2 regions of the Streptomyces sp. NPDC007264 genome follow, and region 1 is predicted to be linked to the other one. Evidence: riboswitches for the same ligand, from Rfam matches in the RefSeq annotation. Region 1 holds a riboswitch; the other holds the start of a gene.
The links. A riboswitch is a leader RNA that binds a small molecule or an ion and turns the genes downstream of it on or off. The one in region 1 is predicted to bind glycine.

Region 1 (11,263 bases):
CGTCGCCCTGGAGCAGGATGCGCTCGCTCTTCGCCGCCTTGCGCCTCGGGTCCGGGATCGGCACCGCCGACATCAGCGCCTTGGTGTAGGGGTGCATCGGCGCCTTGTACAGCGAGTCGCGGTCGGCGAGCTCGACGATCTTGCCGAGGTACATCACCGCGATCCGGTCCGAGACGTGCCGGACCACCGAGAGGTCGTGCGCGATGATCACGTATGTCAGGCCGAGTTCCTCCTGGAGGTCGTCCAGCAGGTTCACGACCTGCGCCTGGATCGACACGTCCAGCGCGGAGACCGGCTCGTCGGCCACGACCAGCTTGGGGTTGAGCGCGAGCGCGCGGGCGATGCCGATGCGCTGGCGCTGACCGCCGGAGAACTCGTGCGGATAGCGGTTGTAGTGCTCGGGGTTGAGGCCCACGACCGACAGCAGCCGCTGTACTTCCTTCTTGATGCCGCCCTCGGGCGTGACACCCTGCAGCCGGAAGGGAGCGCCCACGATGGTGCCGATCGTGTGCCGCGGGTTCAACGACGAGTAGGGGTCCTGGAAGATCATCTGCACGTCGCGGCGCAGCGGGCGCATCCCGCCGACGCCCAGGTGCGTGATGTCCCGGCCCTCGAACTCGATCGTCCCGGCGGTCGGTTCGAGCAGCCGGGTGATCAGCCGGCCCATCGTCGACTTGCCGCAGCCGGACTCGCCCACCACGCCGAGCGTCTCACCGGCCTTGACCTCGAAGTCCAGACCGTCGACGGCGCGCACCGCACCGACCTGGCGCTGGAGCAGGCCCTTGCGGATCGGGAAGTGCTTCTGGAGCCCGGTGACCTTCAGCAGGGTCTCGCCGGGGGCGGCCTCCTCGGTGAGGGTGGCACCGCCGGTCTGCGCAGGAATCGTCACTGCCGCGTCTTTGGGGTTCTCGCTCACAGCTTCGGCGCAATCTCTTCGGTCCAGATACGCTCCCGCTGCTCCTGCGTCAGGTGGCAGGCGGCCCAGTGCCGGCTGCCGACCTCGGTCAGCTCGGGGCGGACCGTGCGGGTGACGTTGTCCTTCGGGAGGTCGGCGTACGGGCAGCGCGGGTTGAAGGCGCAGCCGGACGGGACGTTGATGAGGGAGGGCGGGGAGCCCTTGACCGGGATGAGGCGGTCGGTCTGCTCGCGGTCGAGGCGCGGCATCGAGCCGAGCAGACCCCAGGTGTAGGGGTGCCGGGGCTCGTAGAACACCTTCTCGGCAGGGCCCCGCTCGACACAGCGACCGCCGTACATCACCAGGATGTCGTCGGCGAGTTCGGCGACGACGCCCAGGTCGTGGGTGATGATGACGACCGCGGAACCGAACTCCTTCTGCAGGTCGCGGATCAGGTCGAGGATCTGCGCCTGCACGGTCACGTCGAGTGCCGTGGTCGGCTCGTCCGCGATGAGCAGCTCGGGGTTGTTGACCAGCGCCATCGCGATCATCGCGCGCTGGCGCATACCGCCGGAGAACTCGTGCGGGTAGCTGTCGACCCGCTTGTCCGGCTGGGGGATGCCAACCCGGTCGAGCATCTCGATCGCCCGCCTGCGGGCGGTCTTCTTGTCGACGTCGTGGTGGATGCGGTACGCCTCCACGATCTGCTGGCCGATCGTGTAGTACGGGTGCAGCGCGGACAGCGGGTCCTGGAAGATCATCGCCATCTCGCGGCCGCGCAGCTTGCGCACATGGTCCGGGTCGGCGGACAGCAGTTCCGTGCCGTCCAGCCAGATCTCGCCGGAGATCTGCGCCTTGCGCTTGCCGTACTGGCCGGCGGTGTGCAGGCCCATGATGCCGAGCGAGGTCACCGACTTGCCGGATCCGGACTCGCCCACGATGCCGAGGGTCTTGCCCTTCTCCAGCTGGAAGCTGAGCCCGTCGACGGACTTGACCAGGCCGTCGTCGGTCGGGAAGTGCACCTTCAGGTCGCGCACTTCGAGGAAGGCCGTCGGCGCGGGCGAACCGCTCGTGGGCTCGCCCACGGCCGCTCCGCTCTTGCTGAGTTCGGTCATGCGAGCCTCACTCGGGGGTCGATCACGGCGTACAGGACGTCCACCACGAGGTTGGCGATCAGCACCGCGAGAGAAGTGATCAGGGTGACGCCCAGGATGATGGGCAGGTCCTGGTTCTTGATGGCGTTGAGCACCGCCTGCCCGAGACCGGGCAGGTTGAACGTCGACTCGGTCAGGATGGCTCCGCCGATGAGGGCGCCGAGGTCCATGCCCAGCATGGTGAGGATGGGCGTCATCGTGGAGCGCATGGCGTGCTTGCCGATGACGGTCTGCTCCTTGAGGCCCTTCGCGCGCGCCGTGCGGATGTAGTCCTCGCCGAGGATCTCCAGCATGGTGGCGCGGGTGATCCGGGCGTACATCGCCGCGTACAGGAACGCGAGGGTGATCCAGGGCAGGATCATGGCGCCGAACCAGCCGCTGAAGCTCTGGTCCAGGGGCACGTACTGCGCGTCGATCCACTTCAGGCCGAAGACGAAGATCGCGGAGGCGAGCATGCCGGTGAAGTAGATGGGGAGGGAGACACCCGACAGTGCGACGACCATGGCAGTGCGGTCCCAGAGGCTGCCGCGCTTGAGCGCCGAGAGGACACCCGCCGAGACACCGAAGAGCAGCCACAGGACGGCGGCACCGAGGGCGAGGCTCACGGTCACCGGGAAGCGGTCGGTCAGCACCGGCCAGACGGCCTGCTCGCTGCGGAAGGAGTAGCCGAAGCACGGCGCGGCGCAGTGGGTCACGTCGCCGCCGCCCGAGTAGGTGCGGCCGACGAAGATGCCCTTGAAGAACTCCCAGACCTGGGAGTAGATCGGGTCGCCGAGTCCGAGCTTCTGCCGCACCGCCTCGACGGCGGCGGGGTCGGCCTGCTTGCCCACGAAGCTCGAGGCGATGTCGACCCCCGCCCACTTGGGGATGAGGAAGAAGATGCCGAAGACCACCATGACGATGACCACGAGCATCACTGCGGCGGCGAACAGCCGCCTGATGAGGTAAGCGAGCACAGCTAACGGCCCGCCGCGGACCGCGGGCCACCGGTGGGGGTACCTCCCACGCCTTTTGGGCGGTGGGGGACTCCCGGTGGCCCGCGGTCACGCCGCGCCGGCCTTCACCTGCCTTTCGTGCCGTACGGCGGGTGTGCCGGGTTTACTTCGCGGACTTCAGACCGAGGTTGACGAAGTCGTACATGCCGCTGTAGCCGTCGGTCGTGTAGACGTTCGCCAGGTTGTCCGAGCGCCAGTTGATGAACTTCTCGAAGACGAAGGGCAGGTAGTAGCCGCCCTCCATGACCTTGTGGTTGATCTCCGTGGCGATCTTGGTCTTGCCCGCGTCGTCCAGCGTGTTGACGTACTGGTCGAACAGGCCGTCGATCGCCTTGTCCTTGATCAGCGCGTAGTTGGAGTTACCGCTCTGCAGGATGTACTTGCTGTTCCACAGCGGCAGACCGAAGCCCTGGACGGACGGGAAGTCCGGGCCCCAGCCCATGATGATGATGCCGTAGCCCTTCTTCGCGACGTTCGAAGGGCTGCCGATGATGCCGGTGGTCTGCGAGCCGTCGTACTGGTCGATCTGCGCGGTGATGCCGACCTTCTTCAGCGACGCCTGCAGGGACTGGGCGGTGGCCACCTCGACCGGCTTGTTGTTGCGGACGGCGATGGTGGTCGAGAAGCCGCTGGGCTTGCCGCAGGCCTTCAGCTCTTCCTTGGCCTTGGCGGCGTTGCCGTTCTTGTTGGCGCCGGAGAGCTCGTACGGGTCGTACTTCTGGCCCTCGGCACCCGCGACGGACGGCGGCAGCATGTTGGTGCCGATGTCACCACCGGCGACCGGGCCACCACGGGCGGTCTGCAGCGACACGTGGTCGGCGCCGTAGATCACGGCCTTGCGGCAGTGCTCGTTGTCGAACGGCTTCACGCTCTGCGGGAAGACCGCGTAGCGGATGTAGCCGGAGACCGGGTTGTCCAGGTTGGCCTTGTGCTGCTTCAGGGCGGTGGTGCGGCCCTGCGGCGACATGCCGGTCTGGTTGATGTCCAGGTCCAGGTCACCGTTGATCAGGCGCTGGTCGAGCTGGTTGGCGTCCGAGAAGAACTGGACGTGGATCTTGTCCGGGTACGCCTTGCGGATCGGGTCCGAGGACTGCTTCCACTGGGGGTTGCGGACCAGCGTCAGGTCCTTGCCCGGGCTGTACGACTGGAACTTGTACGGACCGGAGGAGAAGGGGTGCAGACCGTACTTGGACTTGGTGTCCATGTCCTGGCGGACCGGGGAGGCCGAGACCAGGGCCAGCATCTCCTCGAAGTCCGAGTTGGCCTTCGGGAGGTGGAAGACGATGGTCTTGTCGTCCGGCGTGTCTATGGCCTTCAGACCCAGCTTGTCCTTGCTGGTGTCCTTGTAGGGGCCCTTGTACTCGCCCTTGGGGTCGAGGACGTCCTTCAGGTACACCGGGCCGCCGGACAGCACGTCCTGCGCCCACACGCGCTCGATGCCGTACTTGATGTCCTTGGACGTGATCGGCTTGCCGTCCTCCCACGTGACGCCGTCACGCAGGGTGTACGTGTAGGTCTTGCCGTCGTCGGAGACCTTGGCGAGCCCGGTGGCGAGGTCCGGGGTCAGCTCGGCACCGGCCTTGCCCGGCTGCGTCTGGTTCGTGACGAGCTGGCGGCTGTAGTAGCGGGCGAAGTTCCACATGAAGCCGTAGTAGCCGCGCGTGGTGTCCCACGAGTCGGCGTCCTGGGCGCCACCGAAGTTCAGCGTCCCGCCCTTCTTGGCCGCGGAGGCCTGGGCGACCTTGTTGTTGGCGGCGTCGAAGCCGGCCGCACCGGTCTTCGAGCCGCCGCCGTTGTCATCGCCGCCGCCGCACGCCGCCGTGGTCAGCAGCGCGGCGACCGCGGCAGCAGCGGCCAACGCCTGCTTACGCCGCCCTGAGGTGCGTTGGGTAGTCACGATCTCGGATCCTCCGGATTGATGAGAGACCCCGTGCAGGTGCCACGGGACGCTTGGGGTACGGCAGTCAGCGGGAACCCTTCGGGTCCAGCGCGTCCCGCACGCCGTCGCCGAAGAGGTTGAAGGCAAGAACGGTGATGAAGATCGCTACACCCGGGACCACCATGTACATGGGGTCCGACTCGTAGTAGTCGATCGCGCTCGAAAGCATCTGCCCCCAGGAGGAGGTGGGCGGCTTGACGCCCACGCCCAGGAAGCTGAGTGCCGCCTCGGTGAGGATGTTGGTGGGGATCATCATCGTCGTGTAGACGATGATCGGGGCGACGAGGTTGGGCAGCAGTTCCTTGAACAGGATGTAGAACCGCCCCGCGCCCAGCGATCGCGCGGCCTCGACGTACTCGCGCTCGCGCATCGAGAGCGTCTGGCCGCGCACCACGCGTCCGATGTAGGGCCAGCCGAAGAAGCCGATGACCAGGATCATCACGAACACGCGCACACTGGATCCGGTCAGGCCCAGCATGTCGTTCGGCATGACGGAGACCAGGGCGATCGTGAACAGCAGCTGCGGGAAGGCCAGCAGACCGTCCATCACGCGGCTGATGAGCGAGTCGACCCAGCCGCCGAAGAAGCCGGCGAGGATGCCCAGCACGGTGCCCAGCACGACGGCGACCATGGCGGACAGGAAGCCCACCAGGAGCGAGACGCGGGCGCCGTAGAGGACGCGCGCGAAGATGTCGCGGCCGTTGACCGGCTCCACGCCCAGCAGGTGGTCGCCGCTGAGCCCGCCGAGCGACCCCTTGGGAGTGCCGAACAGCGGGTCGATCAGGTTCTCGTGGTAGGCGTCCGGATCCTGGCCGACCAGGTTCGTGATCAGCGGGGCGAGCAGGGCGACCGCGATGAGGACGAGCACGACGACGCCGCCCGTGAGGGCGAGTTTGTCCCGCTTCAGGCGCTCCCAGGCGATCCGGCCCAGGGAACGCCCCTGTACGGCCTTCACCCCGGCGCCGGCGAGCGCTGCTTCCTCGGCAGCGCTCGGAGCCGCTTCCGTGGTGGGCTCGTGCAATGGTGCCGTCATGTGGCAGGGACCCCTCTCAACCGGCGGTGGCCGGCCCGCACTCGCCGCGGTGGCGGCGTCTTCAGTCCGTCGTACGCAGGGGTGGACACCCCTGGTGCGGGAGTCTTCAACGGTTCTGCGATCTGTTGCCAGACTTGGCGGTGAATGGATGCGTAAACGTGATGCGAGCAGGAGTGTTCCGTTATCCGGACAGTGGGTAACGGGGGGCGGACGGGAGCGTATGGGACACGTGGGGCGAAAACCGCCTCATCCACCCTCATCTACGCGCGAAGAGGAACCGCCGTCGTCGAGCACGTCCGAGGCTGTCGAGAACGTCCGGGGCCGGGGAGCGCGTCCGGGGCCGGGAACCGTCCGGGTCAGTATGCTCCCGAGACGGGTGGATAGCCGTAGCCGCCGACGGCGGGGGCCTGGGCCGGTGCCGCGTGCGCCTCGCGGTCGTAGAAGGGGCGGGCGCGGGCCCGGAGCCACATCGCGACCGGGTCGTACTCGTCGGACATCACGACGGTCGACACCGGCAGCCCCTCGGGAACGGCGACGACGGACTGCTGCATCATCGCGCGCACCGAGTCCACGGCGGGCGGCGAGGTGTCGTACACATCCAGGCCGATCGCCAGGTACGGCGCTCCCAGCGCGGGCTGCACCCAGGCACGGCGCAGCGAGCGCACGGCGGGCGTCCGGTGCGCGTTCTGTGCGAGGAGGGCGTAGAACTGCGGGATCTCGACGGCCGGTTCCGAGAGTCTGAGGGGTCCCGCGGGCTGGCGCTCCAGGCCGGTGGCGATGCGGCGCAGGTCCAGCCAGGGGATGCCGACACCGCCGCCGGGCGCGTGCGGGTTGAGCCAGAGGCCGTGGTGGTCCGGGTAGAGGGTGCGGGCCGCGTCGAGGCCGTCGATCACCTCGTACGAGCGGTTCCAGCCGCTGGCCGACAGTTCCTGGGCGGAGGTGACGCAGGGCGCGTAGCCGTGGCCGCCCACCTCCATGGTCCCGTACTGGGCGTCGGGCGAGCCGGCCTGGCCGCGCCACAGCAGCATCCAGACCTGGCCGGACGACGGGGTCGCCAGCGTGTGAAGGAGCGCCTCGTAGGCGTCGTAACGCCCGGGCGTCACCTGGCGCAGCATGTGCTCGACCTGCCCGGCCGCGGCCGTGCCCGACGCGCTCACCCTCTACCGCCCCTTCACGAACAAGCCCGACCGTCCCGACGGATGTCCTCCGCGCGTCGCGCGCGGACGTCAGCCGCACCACCCCGACCGGACCATTCTCCACTGTCCGGGAACCGACCCCGGCTCCCGGCCGGGAGCGACTCCCGCTCCGGCCATGAAACCAGGTTACGGCGCGCAGGGGACAGCAACGCGACGCGCGCCGCCCCGCCGTGGGCCGCCCCTCGGCCCGCCGCCGGCCGCGCGCCGCCCACCGTCCGCGGGCCGTTCAGCAACCGCGCTGGTAGAAGGGCCGCACCCGCTCCCGCAGCCAGTCGCACACCGGGTCCTGGGCCATGTCGAGGAACACCATGTTCACGGGTGTGGCGACGGGTACCTTGCCGAGCGCCCGGCCGAGTGCCTCCAGCGGGAGCGCCTGCGGGTCGGCCTCCGCGGGGGAGGCGAGTTCGACCCCGATGACCATGACCGGGTCGGCCGTCTCGATGGCGGCCAGGCAGCGGCGCGCGGTGACCACCACGCCGGCCTGGTCGAACTCGGCCGACGCGGCGGCGAGGAAGTCCACCGGATCCTCCTGCCAGTCGGGTTCGAAGAGACGCACACGGCCGCCGCTCGCCGGGCCGTCGAGCGGGGTGCGGCCGGCCCGGCACAGCTCGGCCACCGCGTCCGGCGGCAGCGGCACACCGACCACACCGCCGGGATTGACCGCGATGCCGACCTGCGGGGGCAGTCCGCGGGCGAACTCCGCGGCGGGCGCGATCGTGTACGACATGTGCGGGCCGACGACCTGGCGGAACTGCTCCTCCGAGCTGAACACCGGCACGTACGCCTGGCCCTCGATGTCCAGGGTGGGCAGGTCGAGGGGACCGCTGTGCGGGCCGCCGCCGTCCGGCAGCGGTACCCAGAGGAAGCTGCGGCCGAGGACCTCGACGATCCGGCCGGCTGCCGAGGGGACGCCGAGCGAGGCGGAGAGCACCTCCTCCAACTCGTTGCCCGGCCATCCGCCGTGCGGATGGGGGTGCGCCTGTGCCGGGAAGTCCGCGGGAAGATCCGCTGGGAAGTCCATCTGCCTACCGCCTGCTCAGAACCGCTGCTGTGGCAGCAAAGGCTAACGCGTGCGCGCCGGCAGCCGGTCAGCCCGCGAAACCGATCCGGCGCAGGGCGTCCGCCGCGTCCCGGTCCAGCAGCACCGCCGAGCCGCAGCCCCGCGGCAGACGGCCCCGCTCGACGGAGCGCAGCAGCCGCCGCATCGCCCGGCGGTGCCTGAGGAAGGCGTACCGCGAGACGCCGCGGCCGCGGCTGCGCTGGCCGGCCAGCGCCGTGTCGGCGCCGACGTCGAGCACGACCAGGTGCAGCGTGCCGCCGCGGCGGCGGGCCTCCCGGGCCAGCCAGCCGCGCACCCATGCCTGGGTGCCGCAGTCGTGCACGACGATCCCCGTGCCCGCGCGCAGCGCGCGGCGCAGGCCCGCGTAGTGGGCCAGACGGACGAGGGGGCGGTAGACCGCGTACGGCAGGACGCCTGCCATACGGGTGTCCCAGCGGTCGCGGGTGTCCTGGGAGTCGATGCGGGTGCCCCGCACGGCGCGCCGCATGAGTGTGGACTTGCCGCTGCCGGGCAGCCCGGTGATCACGACGAGGTCGCCCGCGCGGAAGGTGAGCCCGTGGGGGCTGCGCCCCGCGCGCTCGCGCAGGTCGCGCACCACGGCCGCCCGCAGGGGGCCGCAGGTCTCCAGGGCCCTCGCTCCGGGCTGCTTGCGCACTGTGACGCCCGAGGTCGTGGCGTATGCCGTGGTCCTGTTCACCGTGATCGTCCTCCCTTGGGGCCGGGACGTACCTGTCCCCGTCGAGCGTAAAGAGAAGGTAATGCACGGTGTCTCGCGTTTTCGTGCCCGTACCGCCACAAGCCGGTTACAGATGGGGTCTGCCACCACCGGGTGGGGCGTGCGATGATGAGCGCGCCAACTGCATACCGGCCGCTTGAATCCGCGCGGGAGAGTTCCGGGTACCGACGTGTGCCCGGGCGCCGAAGGAGCAAGTCCCTCCCTTGAATCTCTCAGGCCCCGAACCGCGCGGGCGAGGCACATCTGAAAAGCGGGCCGCCGACCAGTGGCTCCACCCAAGGTGCAAGCCGTGACGACCCCGCGGGAGTCATGGCGAACCTCTCAGGTTCCGATGACAGATGGGGAGGAACGACCCCGTCCTCCCCACGCACGGCTCCGTCCGCGCGGGGGACTCCATCGCCCTGGGAGCACACACCGATGAGCAGCAGCCCCCCGCGTCGTACCGCGCTCGACGCCCTGCATCGTTCGCTCGGCGCGACGATGACCGACTTCGCCGGCTGGGACATGCCCCTGCGATACGGCTCCGAGCGCGAGGAGCACCTCGCGGTCCGTACGAAGGCGGGCCTCTTCGACCTCTCGCACATGGGCGAGATCACGGTCACCGGTCCCGAGGCGGACCGCTTCCTGGACCACGCCCTGGTCGGCAGCATCTCCTCCGTCGGCGTCGGCCGCGCCCGCTACACGATGATCTGCCGGGAGGACGGGGGCATCCTCGACGACCTGATCGTGTACCGGCTGGCGGAGCGGGAGTACATGGTCGTCGCCAACGCCTCCAACGCCCAGGTGGTGCTGGACGCGCTGGTGGAGCGCTGCTCCGGCTTCGACGCCCGGGTGCGCGACGACCGGGACGCCTACGCGCTCATCGCCGTCCAGGGCCCCGAGTCCCCCGGCATCCTGGGGTCCCTGACCGACGCCGACCTGGACGGCCTGAAGTACTACGCGGGCCTTCCCGGCACGGTCGCCGGCGTCCCGGCTCTCATCGCGCGCACCGGGTACACCGGCGAGGACGGCTTCGAACTGTTCGTCGCCCCCGAGCACGCCGAGAAGCTGTGGCAGGCGCTGACCGAGGCGGGCGCGCCCGCCGGCCTCGTCCCGTGCGGGCTGTCCTGCCGGGACACGCTGCGCCTGGAGGCCGGCATGCCGCTGTACGGGCACGAGCTCAGCACCTCCCTGACACCCTTCGACGCCGGGCTCGGCCGGGTCGTGAAGTTCGAGAAGGAGGGCGACTTCGTGGGGCGCGCGGCGCTGCGCGAGGCCGCCGGGCGGGCGGCGCAGAACCCGCCGCGCGTGCTGGTCGGCCTGGTCGCGCAGGGCCGGCGGGTCCCGCGGGCCGGGTACGCGGTCGTCGCCGGCGGCGAGGTGGTCGGCGAGGTCACCTCGGGCGCCCCCTCCCCCACGCTGGGCAAGCCCATCGCGATGGCGTACGTCGACGCGGCGCACTCCGCGCCCGGCACCACCGGGGTCGCGGTGGACATCCGGGGCAGCCACGAGCCGTACGAGGTCGTGGCGCTGCCGTTCTACAAGCGCCGGAAGTAGACACTGGGCGCGGGCCGGACGTGCCCACGGCGCCCCTCCGCCCCGCTCACGAACACCTTCAGCAGTCCCCCACTCACCACCACTCCCGCGTGTACAGGAGAATCCAGGCCATGAGCAATCCCCAGCAGCTGCGTTACAGCAAGGAGCACGAGTGGCTGTCGGCCGCCGAGGACGGCGTCGCGACGGTCGGTATCACGGAGTTCGCGGCCAACGCGCTCGGCGATGTCGTGTACGTCCAGCTCCCGGAGGTCGGTGACACCGTGACCGCGGGCGAGACCTGCGGCGAACTGGAGTCCACCAAGTCCGTGAGCGACCTGTACGCCCCGGTGTCCGGCGAGGTCACGGAGACCAACGAGGACGTCGTCAACGATCCGTCGCTGGTGAACTCGGCCCCGTTCGAGGGTGGCTGGCTGTTCAAGGTGCGCATCACCGAGGAGCCGGCCGACCTGCTGTCCGCCGACGAGTACGACGCCCACATCGCCGGCTGAGGGGCCGTGGCACACATGTCGGTTCTCAACACGCCCCTGCACGAGCTCGACCCCGACGTGGCCGCCGCGGTCGACGCCGAGCTGCACCGTCAGCAGTCCACCCTCGAGATGATCGCCTCGGAGAACTTCGCCCCGGTCGCGGTCATGGAGGCCCAGGGCTCGGTGCTCACCAACAAGTACGCCGAGGGCTATCCCGGCCGCCGCTACTACGGCGGCTGCGAGCACGTCGAC
Region 2 (11,263 bases), on a different contig from region 1:
GGACTGGTGCTGATACGGCCGGGCAGCGAGCGCGCGCTGCTGGGCCCCCTGTCCGTGCGGACGCTGCCGGGCGTCGGCCCCGCCACCGGGGACCATCTGAGACGGGCCGGGATCACCACGGTCGACGAGATCGCCGAGGCGGGCGAGGACGAGCTGGTACGGCTGGTGGGCAAGGCCCACGGCCACGCGCTGTACGCCATGGCGCTGGCCCGGGACGATCGGCCCGTGGTGGCCGAGCGGGAGACCAAGTCGGTGTCCGTCGAGGACACCTACGACGTGGACATCCATGACCGGCTCCGGGTCGGCCTGGAGGTGCAGCGGCTCGCGGACCGCTGCGTGCGGCGGCTGCGGGAGGCGGGGCTGTCGGGCCGGACCATCGTGCTGAAGGTGCGGCGGTACGACTTCTCGACGCTGACCCGTTCGGAGACCCTCCGCGGGCCCACGGACGATCCCGCGGTGGTGCGGGAGGCCGCGGCGCGGCTGCTGGACTCCGTGGACACCACGGGCGGCGTACGGCTCCTCGGCGTGGGCGTCAGCGGCCTCGCCGACTACACCCAGGAGGATCTGTTCGCCCAGGCCCACGTGGCCGCGGGAGAGACCGTGACGGAGGAGCCCCCGGGGGCGGAGGGCGCGGAGGGGCCCGCCGAGGAAGAGCCCGCGGCGCTGGCCGAGCGTGTCTGGCGCCCGGGGCACGACGTCCGGCACACGGAGTACGGGCCCGGCTGGGTGCAGGGCAGCGGCCTGGGCCGGGTCACCGTCCGGTTCGAGACCCCCGGCTCGGAGCCCGGACGTGTGCGCACCTTCCGCAGCGACGACCCCGGGCTGGAGCCGGCGGATCCGGTGCCCCTGGTGCCGCGACCGCCTGGGGGCCCGTCCGGGGCGCCCCGAAGACCCGGAGGCGCCGAGCCGGGTGCGGCACAGAACGCGGCCCGGGCTCGGTCGAGGGACGCCCGGGCCCGGTGACGGGCAGGGGTCAGGTCTCGTCCGATCCGGCGAGATGCCCGAAGTCGCGGTCCGCCGGTGCGGGCGGTGCGGCCACGTCCAGGCCGTAGTGGTGGTAGAGCTGGAGCTCCTGCTCGGGGGAGAGGTGGCGTCCGACACCGAAGTCCGGGGCGTCCTTGATCAGAGCCCGGTCGAAGGGCACCCGCAGCGTCCCCTCCACCAGCTCGCTGGGCTCCAGCGGGACGAACGCGTCCCTGCTGAACAGGCCCGTTCGTATGGCCGCCCACTCCGGCACCCCGGTCGCGTCGTCGAGGTAGACCTCGTCGACCGTGCCGATCTTGGCTCCGTTGCGGTCGAACGCCTTGCGGCCGATCAGATTCCGCGGATCGATGTCGGTCTGCACGGTCCCTCCAATGGGTCGCAATGCGGCATCAGCTCTACAAAAGAGCACATTCGGCCATACGGCCACTCGAAGCTTCCGCGGAATCCCCGCTGGTACCCTGGCAAGCGGCTGCTGAACCCGTGCGGGAGAGTCCTCCGGAGCGATCCGGAGGCGCCGAAGGAGCAAATCCTCCCCGGAATCTCTCAGGCCCACGTACCGCACGGACGAGGTCACTCTGGAAAGCAGGGCGGGTGTCGAGGCTCCCGCCCTCACCGACGGTGAAAGCCGGAGCGCCTTGCGGCGGTCCGGTGAAGCTCTCAGGTCGAGATGACAGAGGGGGAGGCCGTCGGGGCACCGTGCCGTGGTGCCCTTCGCAGGTCGTGTCAGACCAGGAGGCCTCCGCAATGACCGCCCACCGCATTCCGCTCGCCGAGCTCGAACAGGGGACGCCCTTCGAGCAGCGCCACATCGGGCCCGACCAGGAGGCGCGGGCCAAGATGCTCGCGCAGGTCGGCTACGGCTCGCTCGACGACCTCACGGCCGCCGCCGTCCCGGATGTGATCAAGAACGCCGACGGCCTGGAGCTGCCGGGCGCGCGCACCGAGGCCGAGGTGCTGGCCGAGCTGCGCTCCCTCGCCGACCGCAACCAGGTCCTCGGCTCCATGATCGGTCTCGGGTACTACGGGACCTTCACGCCGCCGGTGATCCTGCGGAACGTGATGGAGAACCCGGCGTGGTACACCGCGTACACGCCCTACCAGCCGGAGATCTCGCAGGGCCGGCTCGAGGCCCTGCTCACCTTCCAGACCATGGTCGCCGACCTCACCGGCCTGCCGACCTCGGGCGCCTCCCTGCTCGACGAGGGCACCGCCGCCGCCGAGGCGATGGCGCTGTCCCGGCGCATGGGCAAGAACAAGCACGGCCTCTTCCTGGTCGACGCGGACGCGCTGCCGCAGACCGTCGCCGTGATCCGGACCCGTGCGGAGCCGACCGGCGTGGAGGTCGTGGTCGCCGACCTGAGCGACGGCATTCCGGCCGAGATCGCCGAGCGGGAGATCAACGGCGTACTGATCCAGTACCCGGGCGCCTCCGGTGCCGTCCGCGACATCAGGCCCGTCGTCGAGCAGGCCCACGAGCTGGGCGCGCTCGTCACCGTGGCGGCCGACCTGCTCGCGCTGACGCTGCTGGCCTCGCCGGGTGAGCTGGGCGCCGACATCGCCGTCGGTACGACGCAGCGCTTCGGCGTACCGATGGGCTTCGGCGGGCCGCACGCGGGCTACATGGCCGTGCGGGAGAAGTTCGCGCGCAGCCTGCCCGGCCGGCTCGTGGGCGTCTCCGTGGACGCGGACGGGCACAAGGCGTACCGGCTGGCCCTGCAGACGCGGGAGCAGCACATCCGCCGCGAGAAGGCGACCAGCAACATCTGCACCGCGCAGGTGCTGCTCGCCGTCATGGCCGGGATGTACGCCGTCTACCACGGGCCCGAGGGCCTGCGCACCATCGCGCGGCGCACGCACCGGTACGCCGCGATCCTCGCCGCGGGTCTGGCGGCGGGCGGGGCCGAGGTCGTCCACGGCGCCTACTTCGACACGCTCACCGTGCGGGTGCCGGGCCGCGCCGACGCGGTCGTCGCCGCCGCGCGCGAGGGCGGGACCAATCTGCGCCTCGTCGACGCCGACCACGTCTCGATCGCCTGCGACGAGACGACCACACGGGCCCAGCTGGGCGCCGTGTGGAGCGCCTTCGGCGTCGAGGCGGACATCGAGGCGCTGGACGCGGGCGCCGCGGACGCGCTCCCGCAGGCGCTGGCGCGCACCGACGACTACCTCACGCACCCGGTCTTCCACCAGTACCGCTCCGAGACGGCCATGCTGCGCTACCTGCGCCGGCTCGCCGACCGCGACTACGCCCTCGACCGCGGCATGATCCCGCTGGGCTCCTGCACCATGAAGCTCAACGCGACCACGGAGATGGAGCCGGTCACCTGGCCGGAGTTCGGGCAGCTGCACCCCTTCGCGCCCGCCGAGCAGGCGCAGGGCTACCTCACGCTCATCCACGAGCTGGAGGAGCGCCTCGCCGAGGTCACCGGGTACGACAAGGTCTCCCTGCAGCCCAACGCCGGCTCGCAGGGCGAGCTGGCCGGCCTGCTCGCCGTGCGCGGCTACCACCGGGCCAACGGCGACGACCGGCGCACCGTCTGCCTCATCCCCTCCTCCGCCCACGGCACCAACGCCGCGAGCGCCGCCATGGCGGGGATGAGGGTCGTGGTGGTGAGGACCGCGGAGGACGGCGAGATCGACGTCGAGGACCTGCGGGCCAAGATCGAGCAGCACCGCGACGAGCTGGCGGTGCTGATGATCACGTACCCCTCCACGCACGGTGCGTTCGAGGAGCACGTCGCCGACATCTGTGCGACCGTGCACGAGGCCGGCGGACAGGTGTACGTCGACGGGGCCAACCTCAACGCGCTGGTCGGCCTCGCCAAGCCGGGCCACTTCGGGGGCGACGTCTCGCACCTCAACCTGCACAAGACGTTCTGCATCCCGCACGGCGGCGGCGGTCCGGGCGTCGGGCCGGTCGGCGTGCGCGCCCACCTGGCGCCGTACCTGCCGAACCACCCGCTGCAGCCCGCGGCCGGCCCGGAGACGGGCGTCGGCCCGATCTCGGCCGCCCCGTGGGGTTCCGCGGCCATCCTGCCGATCTCGTGGGCGTACGTCCGGCTCATGGGCGGTGAGGGCCTCAAGCACGCCACACAGGTGGCCGTGCTCTCCGCCAACTACATCGCCAAGCGCCTGGAGCCGCACTACCCGGTGCTCTACACCGGCCCGGGCGGTCTGGTCGCGCACGAGTGCATCATCGACCTGCGTCCGCTGACCAAGGCGACCGGTGTGTCCGTCGACGACATCGCCAAGCGGCTGATCGACTACGGTTTCCACGCGCCGACGATGTCGTTCCCGGTGGCCGGCACGCTGATGATCGAGCCGACCGAGTCGGAGGACCTCACGGAGCTCGACCGGTTCTGCGAGGCGATGATCGCCATTCGTGCGGAGATCGAGAAGGTCGGTTCCGGCGAGTGGCCCGCCGACGACAACCCGCTGCGGAACGCCCCGCACACCGCCGCCGCGCTCGGCGGGGAGTGGGAGCACCCGTACGCCCGTGAGGAAGCCGTCTTCCCGGCCGGCGTCTCGGCCGCCGACAAGTACTGGCCGCCGGTGCGCCGTATCGACCAGGCCTTCGGCGACCGCAACCTGGTCTGCTCCTGCCCGCCGCTGGACGCCTACGAGGAGTGATCGACGCCTGGCACGCGTCGGGGCCGGTTCCGGAGCGTATGTCTCCGGGCCGGCCCCTCGTGTGCGGGGCGGCGGTGCCCCGGGTGTGCGGCTCAGGCGGCCGTCATCACCTGCTCGGTGCCCAGCGGGCGGTGCGGGGCGATGATCTGACCGTCCGGCAGAAGCTCACCGGTGTCCTCGAAGAGCAGAACGCCGTTGCACAGCAGGCTCCACCCCTGCTCCGGGTGGTGCGCCACAAGGCGGGCGGACTCCCGGTCGGCGGATTCGGCTGTCGGGCACGGTGGCTGGTGCTGGCACATGGTGGTGGGGATCTTTCGCTCTGTTGTGAACTCTGAGATGGATGGCGTGTCTGTCCTGCGGCTCGTCGCGTCCTTCATGGCCGCCCCCCGTTGGCGATACGTCGGTCTGGAACCCAGTGTTGCCCCACGGGCGTCGATCCGCAGGGATTTCGCAGCACCGCTCCTCACAGGTTCATGACGCACCACCCGCGCGGACGGTTCATCCCAACTCCACTGTCCTTTTGGGTGGTTCGCAGTGGCCTCAAGGGGCTAGTCCATGTGGGCCGACCAGCGCATCGTCCCTCGTACGAGCACGGTGGGACACGTACGAGCGGCGCGGCGGGAGCATGCTCGACGGCCGGACACGCGTCGTGCCCCGCGGCCGTTCCCGGCGGCGGGGCACGACGGGTCGGGAGCTACGCCGGCGAGCCGAGCAGCGGCGCCGGAGTCACCCGGAGGGTGAGCACCGGGAGCAGTTCGGCGACGCGGTGCGGGCGGTGGGCCGCGATGCCGGGCGGGGCGGGGGCGAGCGGCACCAGGAGGTCGGTCGCGGCCGGGTGGCCCGTCGCGCCGTCGGCGGCGCAGTCGCCGTGCAGCCACAGCGTGAGCATGTACAGCTCGGGCACGGACAGGAGCCTGGGCTGGTACGGCTGTTTCATGGCCTCCGCCTGGGCCAGGGCGAGCTCGGTGGCGGCGATGTACGGGCCCTCGAAGAAGCGGGAGAACGCCCAGCCGTCGGGGGTGAGCATCGTCTCGGCGGCGGCCACGGCGCGGTTGCCGGCGCGGATGAGGAAACGCCACCCGGCGAGCCGGGTGGCCGACGCGCCGGTGGGGGTGATCCGGTCGAGCACATGGACGGGCAGCGGCATCTCCGGGGAGGCGGGTCCCTGGGCGGCGCGCAGGGACGGGGTACGGGCCTCATGGACGGCGGTGGGGGAACCGAGTGCCGTGAGGACGGAGCGAAGAGCGGGCGCGGGAGCCGGGGGGACATGCAGCGGCATGGTGGGTCGCCTCTCATTCGACAGGCACGGGTGCGCGGGGGCGGGCGGACGGCGCTGTCAGCTCTTGGGGTCAGAGAGGCGGGAACTGTGCCCGGGCGAATGGAAGGCGCTTTGACGACAGGGCTCAGGACCGCGATCGCCAACTCTCTGCCCCGTGTGCGAAGTTTATATGACACGTGTTCACGGGGCGTTTCCGCTAGCCGTCCCTGGCATGACGAACAAGGGGATATCCAGCCGATGATTCGTGCGGTTCGTCCCGATGCTGCGCGAGCGCCCCGGCGGCGACCTCGGAATACTTGTCCGTGGCGGTCGGCTGATTCTCGCCGGTGCTTTTCCTCACACTGGTTGCGCCCTGAAACTGCGTTCGGCCGCATGCCTCGGGAATGTGCCCGGACACGCCGTCCTCCCAGCGTAGCGGGTGACGGCCGCCACGGGGACGTTATCGATCGCCTTGCCGGGGCATCATCCACCGTGACCCGGGACAGCAGCGGCCGGATCCTCGGCCTGCCCATCCAAGGAGGGACGCTTCGATGGGAGAGAAGGTCGTGGCAGGGCCGTTCGACCTGTCCGATCGCCAGCGCTACCGCGGCAAGCTCAGGCAGTGTCTGGCGGGACTGGAGCGCCTGCTGGAGGAGAAGCGGTTCGACCGCCCGAAGAACCTCATGGGCCTGGAGATCGAGCTGAATCTCGCCGGGCCCGACGGCATGCCCAGGATGATGAATGCGCAAGTACTCGAAAAGATAGCGAGCCGGGATTTCCAAACAGAACTCGCCATGTTCAATCTGGAAGTCAACATCGCTCCCCACCGGCTGGGCGGCCGGGTATTCGACCGGCTCGCCGAGGAACTGCACACCTCACTCGCCTATGCCGACCGGAAAGCGAGTGAGGTCGACGCCGGAATCGTGATGATCGGCATTCTGCCGACGCTCGACCGCGACGACCTCGTCTCCTCCAACCTCTCCGCCGTGGACCGCTACACCCTGCTCAACGACCAGATCGTGGCCGCGCGCGGTGAGGACTTCATGCTGGACATCGAGGGGGTGGAGAGGCTCGTGTGCACCTCGCGGTCGATCGCGCCCGAGGCCGCCTGCACCTCCGTCCAGCTGCACCTCCAGGTCACCCCGGCGCGCTTCGCCGACGTGTGGAACGCGGCGCAGGCGGTCGCGGCGGCGCAGATCGCCGTCGGCGCCAACTCGCCGTTCCTGTTCGGACGCGAGCTGTGGCGCGAGTCCCGGCCGCCGCTGTTCCAGCAGTCCACGGACACCCGGCCGCCCGAGCTGCAGGCGCAGGGTGTGCGGCCGCGCACCTGGTTCGGGGAGCGCTGGATCACGTCGGCGCACGAGCTGTTCGAGGAGAACCTGCGCTACTTCCCCGCGCTGCTGCCGATCTGCGACGAGGAGGACCCGCTGCGGGTGCTGAACGAGGGCGGCGTCCCCAAGCTCGCGGAACTCGTCTTGCACAACGGCACGGTGTACCGCTGGAACCGGCCCGTGTACGGCATCGCCGACGGGGTTCCGCACCTGCGGGTCGAGAACAGGGTGCTGCCCGCCGGGCCCACCGTCACCGATGTGATCGCCAACGCGGCCTTCTACTACGGCGTCGTCCGTGCCCTCGCGGAGGAGGCGCGGCCGGTGTGGGCGCGGCTGCCGTTCGAGGCCGCCGCCGCCAATTTCGATGCCGCCTGCCGCTACGGCATCGAGGCACGCCTGCGGTGGCCGCGGCGCGGGCGCCACGCAGGGACCGTCGAGGTGGAGGCCGTGGACCTCGTGCGGGACGAACTGCTGCCGCTCGCCGAGGCGGGGCTGGACGCATGGGGCGTCGAACCCGCGGACCGTGACCTCTACCTCGGAGTGATCGACGAGCGGTGCAGGCGGAGGGCCAACGGCGCGAGCTGGCAGGCCGCCACCTTCCACCGGGCCCTGGAGCAGGGTCTGGACCGCAACGCCGCGCTGGCCGCGACGACACGGCGGTACTGCGAGCTGATGCAGGCGGGAGAGCCGGTGCACACCTGGCCGGTCGGCCTGCCGGAACCGGTGCCGCTGGGGTGAGCCGCCGGTCGGGGCGCCGGGCGTCCGCCGCCCCCGCCGCCCCGCGGCCCCCGCGGCCCCCGCGGCCCCCGCGGCACGCGCCGCCCCCGCGGCACGCGCGGCGCCGAGGGCCGGCGGTGCCCGCGCCGTGACCGTAGGGCAAGCTGTGACGTGCCACGACGGTGGTGCCCTTCTCCGATGAGCCCGTGCCGTGCGGAAACCGTATGGCAGAACAAAAGGGGGAGGTACGCCCTTCGACTGGAGGCGGGAGTGCAGGTGGAGGCAGGGGCGGCGACCGGTTCTCATCCCATGGAGCGGCCGACGCGGCGGATTCTGCGGGACGAGACGCTGCTCGTCCTGGCGCTCTCGCTCGGTGCGAGCGGAGTGTCCGCGCTGATCAGCTTTGTCGGATCGGTCACCAAGCCGGGAGGTCTCAAGGAGCAGGCGGCCACCATGAACGCCTCGGCCGCACCGGGGCGTCCCTGGCTCGACCTGGCCTGGCAGCTCTTCGGGATCGCGTCGGCGCTGGTGCCCGTCGCACTCGTCGCGCACCTGCTGCTGCGCGAGGGGGCGTCGTTGCGCACGCTCGGCTTCGACCGGACCCGGCCCTGGCCGGACCTGGGGCGCGGCGCCGCGGTCGCCGCGGTGATCGGATCCACCGGCGTGGCGTTCTACCTGGCTGCCCGCGGTTTCGGCGCGAACCTCACGGTGGTGCCGGAGGCCCTGCCGGACGTCTGGTGGAAGTACCCCGTCCTGGTGCTGTCGGCGGTGCAGAACGCCGTCCTGGAGGAGGTCATCGTCGTCGGCTATCTGCTGCGCCGGCTGGGCCAGTTGGGCTGGGGTCCCGGCGCGGCCCTGGTGGCCTGCTCGATGCTGCGCGGTTCCTACCACCTCTACCAGGGCGTCGGCGGCTTCCTCGGCAACATGGCGATGGGCGTCGTCTTCGTCTGGCTGTACCGGCGCTGGGGCCGTGTCGGCCCCCTGGTGGTGGCCCACTCCCTGCTCGACATCGGAGCCTTCGTGGGATACGCGCTGCTGGCGGGGAAGGTGGGGTGGCTGCCGACGGCGTGACGGGCGCGGGCGGGGGCGTACGGCACCGTCGTACGCCCCCGCCCCGCGATGCCGTCACGCGAGCAGTTCGCCCTCGATGACGGTGACCGCGCGGCCGGTCAGCAGGGTGCGGTCCCCGCGGAGCTCCGTGCGGACACGGCCGGAGCGCGGGGAGGCCTGGAGTCCGGTGAGTTCCAGGCGGCCGAGGCGCTCGGACCAGTAGGGGGCCAGGGCGGTGTGGGCGCTGCCGGTGACCGGGTCCTCGTCGATGCCGACGTTCGGGAAGAAGCAGCGCGAGACGAAGTCGTACCCCCGGGAGGGGTCCTCGGCGCGGGCGGTGGCGATGACGCCGCGCGCGGAGTGGCGGCGCAGCGCCTGGTGGTCGGGGGCCAGGCCCAGCACCGTCTTCTCGTCGGCGAGTTCGAGGACCAGGTCGCCCACGCCCGGTCCGGTGTCGAAGGCGGTGCGGGGCTGGGCGCCGAGGGCTTCGGCCACGCCCTCCGGGATCTCGGCACGCGTGAGCGGCGCGGTGGGGAAGTCCAGCGTGATGGAGCCGTCCTCGCGCGGTGCGGCACTCAGGACGCCGCTGCGGGTGGCGAACCGCACGGGCCCCTGGTGGGCGCCCGTGGTCCGCAGCACATGGGCGGTGGCGAGGGTGGCGTGGCCGCACAGGGCCACCTCGGTGGCGGGCGTGAACCAGCGCAGCGCCCAGTCGGCCTCGCCGCCCTCGGGCAGGCGGTGCGCGAACGCGGTCTCGGCGTGGTTGACCTCGCGGGCCACGTTCTGGAGCCATCCGTCGTCCGGGAAGGCGTCGAGGAGGAGCACCCCGGCCGGGTTGCCGGCGAAGGGGCGGTCGGTGAAGGCGTCGACGATACGAATCCGCATGGCCCGACGCTAGAGGCAGGCGGACCCGGCGGGCCAATGCCACTGGGCGACGACTGGACCGGGTGTCTTGCCACACCCAGTCTTCCGATATATCGTTGACGCATCGCGACCGATCAACGATGGAATGGGGTGAGCGTCATGCGCTCCCAGGGGCACGACTTCGGATTCGAACGGCACGGACACCACGGCGGCCCCGGTCGTCACGGCAGGGGCGGCTTCGAGAGCCTGCGGGGAGCCTTCGGGCCCTTCGGGCCGGGTGGCCCCGGCGGGCCCGGTTTCGGCGGGCCGGGGTTCTTCGGCGCGGGCGGCCCCTGGGCCGGGCGTGGCCGGGGCGGACCGCGAGGAAGGGCGCGGCGCGGCGATGTGCGCGCGTCGATCCTGGCCCTCCTCAAGGACCGGCCCATGCACGGCTACGAGATGATCCAGGAGATCGCCGAGCGCAGCGGCGGCGCCTGGAAGCCCAGCCCCGGCTCGGTCTATCCCACTCTCCAACTGCTGGAGGACGAGGGGCTGATCACCAGTGAGAGCGAGGGCGGCAAGAAGCTCTTCTCGCTCACCGAGGCGGGCCGCGGCGCGGCGGAGGAGGGCCCCGACGCCCCCTGGGAAGAGGCCGCGCGCGGCGTCGACTGGGAGTCCCTGCACGAGATCCGGCAGGCCGGCTTCGGTCTGATGGAGGCGTTCGGCCAGGTCTGGAAGGCCGGCGACAAGGACCAGCGCGACAAGGCGCTGGCGGTCATCAACGAGGCCCGCAAGAAGCTGTACCTGATCCTCGCCGGCGAGGACTGACGGCGGGCCGGGGCGCCCCGCGGCGAGAGGTCCGCGGGGCGCGTCCTCGTCCGTGCGCGGCGTGCTCAGGCCACCAGTGCCCCGAGCTTGCGCAGCGACTCGTTCAGGGCCGCCGTCGCGGAGTCCTTGAGCTTGCCCGCCATGAGGGAGACCGCCGCTCCGGTGAACTCGCCGTCGATGCGGACGGAGGTCGCCTCGCCGTCCGGCGTCAGGGTGTAGCGGGTGGCGACGTTCACGGCCATCGGGCCCTTGCCCCGGATGGCCAGAACACGCCCGGGCTGCAACTCGTCGATGGTCCAGGTGACCTCGGCCGGGAAACCCATGAGCTTCATGTTCTCCTCGAAGGTCCCGCCCACTTCCAGGGTCTCGGGGCCGCCCTTCGGGAAACTGGTGTGGGTGGCGTTCCACTCGCCGTACGCCGACCAGTCCGTGAGCTGGGCCCACACCTTCTCGGCGGGTGCCTCGATACGCGCTTCCGCGCTGACTTCGGCCATGCGACCACCCCTTTGCGTCGGCTGCTGCGCCGGGCGCAGCTACGGTGTCGCGGAACGTAGCCGCAGGGCCTGGAACATTCAATACTGATGAACCGTCAGAAATTGTGGAGGCCGTTCCGGGCTGCGGC

Region 2: linked by a shared signal. The riboswitch ahead of gcvP (aminomethyl-transferring glycine dehydrogenase) and the one ahead of gcvT (glycine cleavage system aminomethyltransferase GcvT) in region 1 are both predicted to bind glycine.

Annotation. Positions count from the first base shown of each region.
Region 1 is NZ_JBIAFD010000007.1:148,836-160,098, reverse strand. Features, by position in the region: gene ACFYMU_RS14155 (ABC transporter ATP-binding protein) at 1-889, opposite strand, end outside; gene ACFYMU_RS14150 (ABC transporter ATP-binding protein) at 913-2,010, opposite strand; gene ACFYMU_RS14145 (ABC transporter permease) at 2,007-3,005, opposite strand; gene ACFYMU_RS14140 (ABC transporter substrate-binding protein) at 3,148-4,941, opposite strand; gene ACFYMU_RS14135 (ABC transporter permease) at 5,009-6,016, opposite strand; gene ACFYMU_RS14130 (enhanced serine sensitivity protein SseB C-terminal domain-containing protein) at 6,373-7,173, opposite strand; gene ACFYMU_RS14125 (enhanced serine sensitivity protein SseB) at 7,439-8,233, opposite strand; gene ACFYMU_RS14120 (AAA family ATPase) at 8,301-8,969, opposite strand; glycine riboswitch at 9,146-9,245, shown strand; gene gcvT (glycine cleavage system aminomethyltransferase GcvT) at 9,426-10,544, shown strand; gene gcvH (glycine cleavage system protein GcvH) at 10,655-11,032, shown strand; gene glyA (serine hydroxymethyltransferase) at 11,048-11,263, shown strand, end outside.
Region 2 is NZ_JBIAFD010000016.1:9,505-20,767, forward strand. Features, by position in the region: gene ACFYMU_RS24970 (DNA polymerase IV) at 1-963, shown strand, start outside; gene ACFYMU_RS24975 (PRC-barrel domain-containing protein) at 974-1,345, opposite strand; glycine riboswitch at 1,458-1,553, shown strand; gene gcvP (aminomethyl-transferring glycine dehydrogenase) at 1,729-4,614, shown strand; gene ACFYMU_RS24985 (DUF5999 family protein) at 4,707-4,913, opposite strand; gene ACFYMU_RS24990 (hypothetical protein) at 5,309-5,893, opposite strand; gene ACFYMU_RS24995 (glutamate-cysteine ligase family protein) at 6,424-7,941, shown strand; gene ACFYMU_RS25000 (CPBP family intramembrane glutamic endopeptidase) at 8,191-8,991, shown strand; gene ACFYMU_RS25005 (PhzF family phenazine biosynthesis protein) at 9,046-9,855, opposite strand; gene ACFYMU_RS25010 (PadR family transcriptional regulator) at 9,994-10,641, shown strand; gene ACFYMU_RS25015 (SRPBCC family protein) at 10,707-11,135, opposite strand.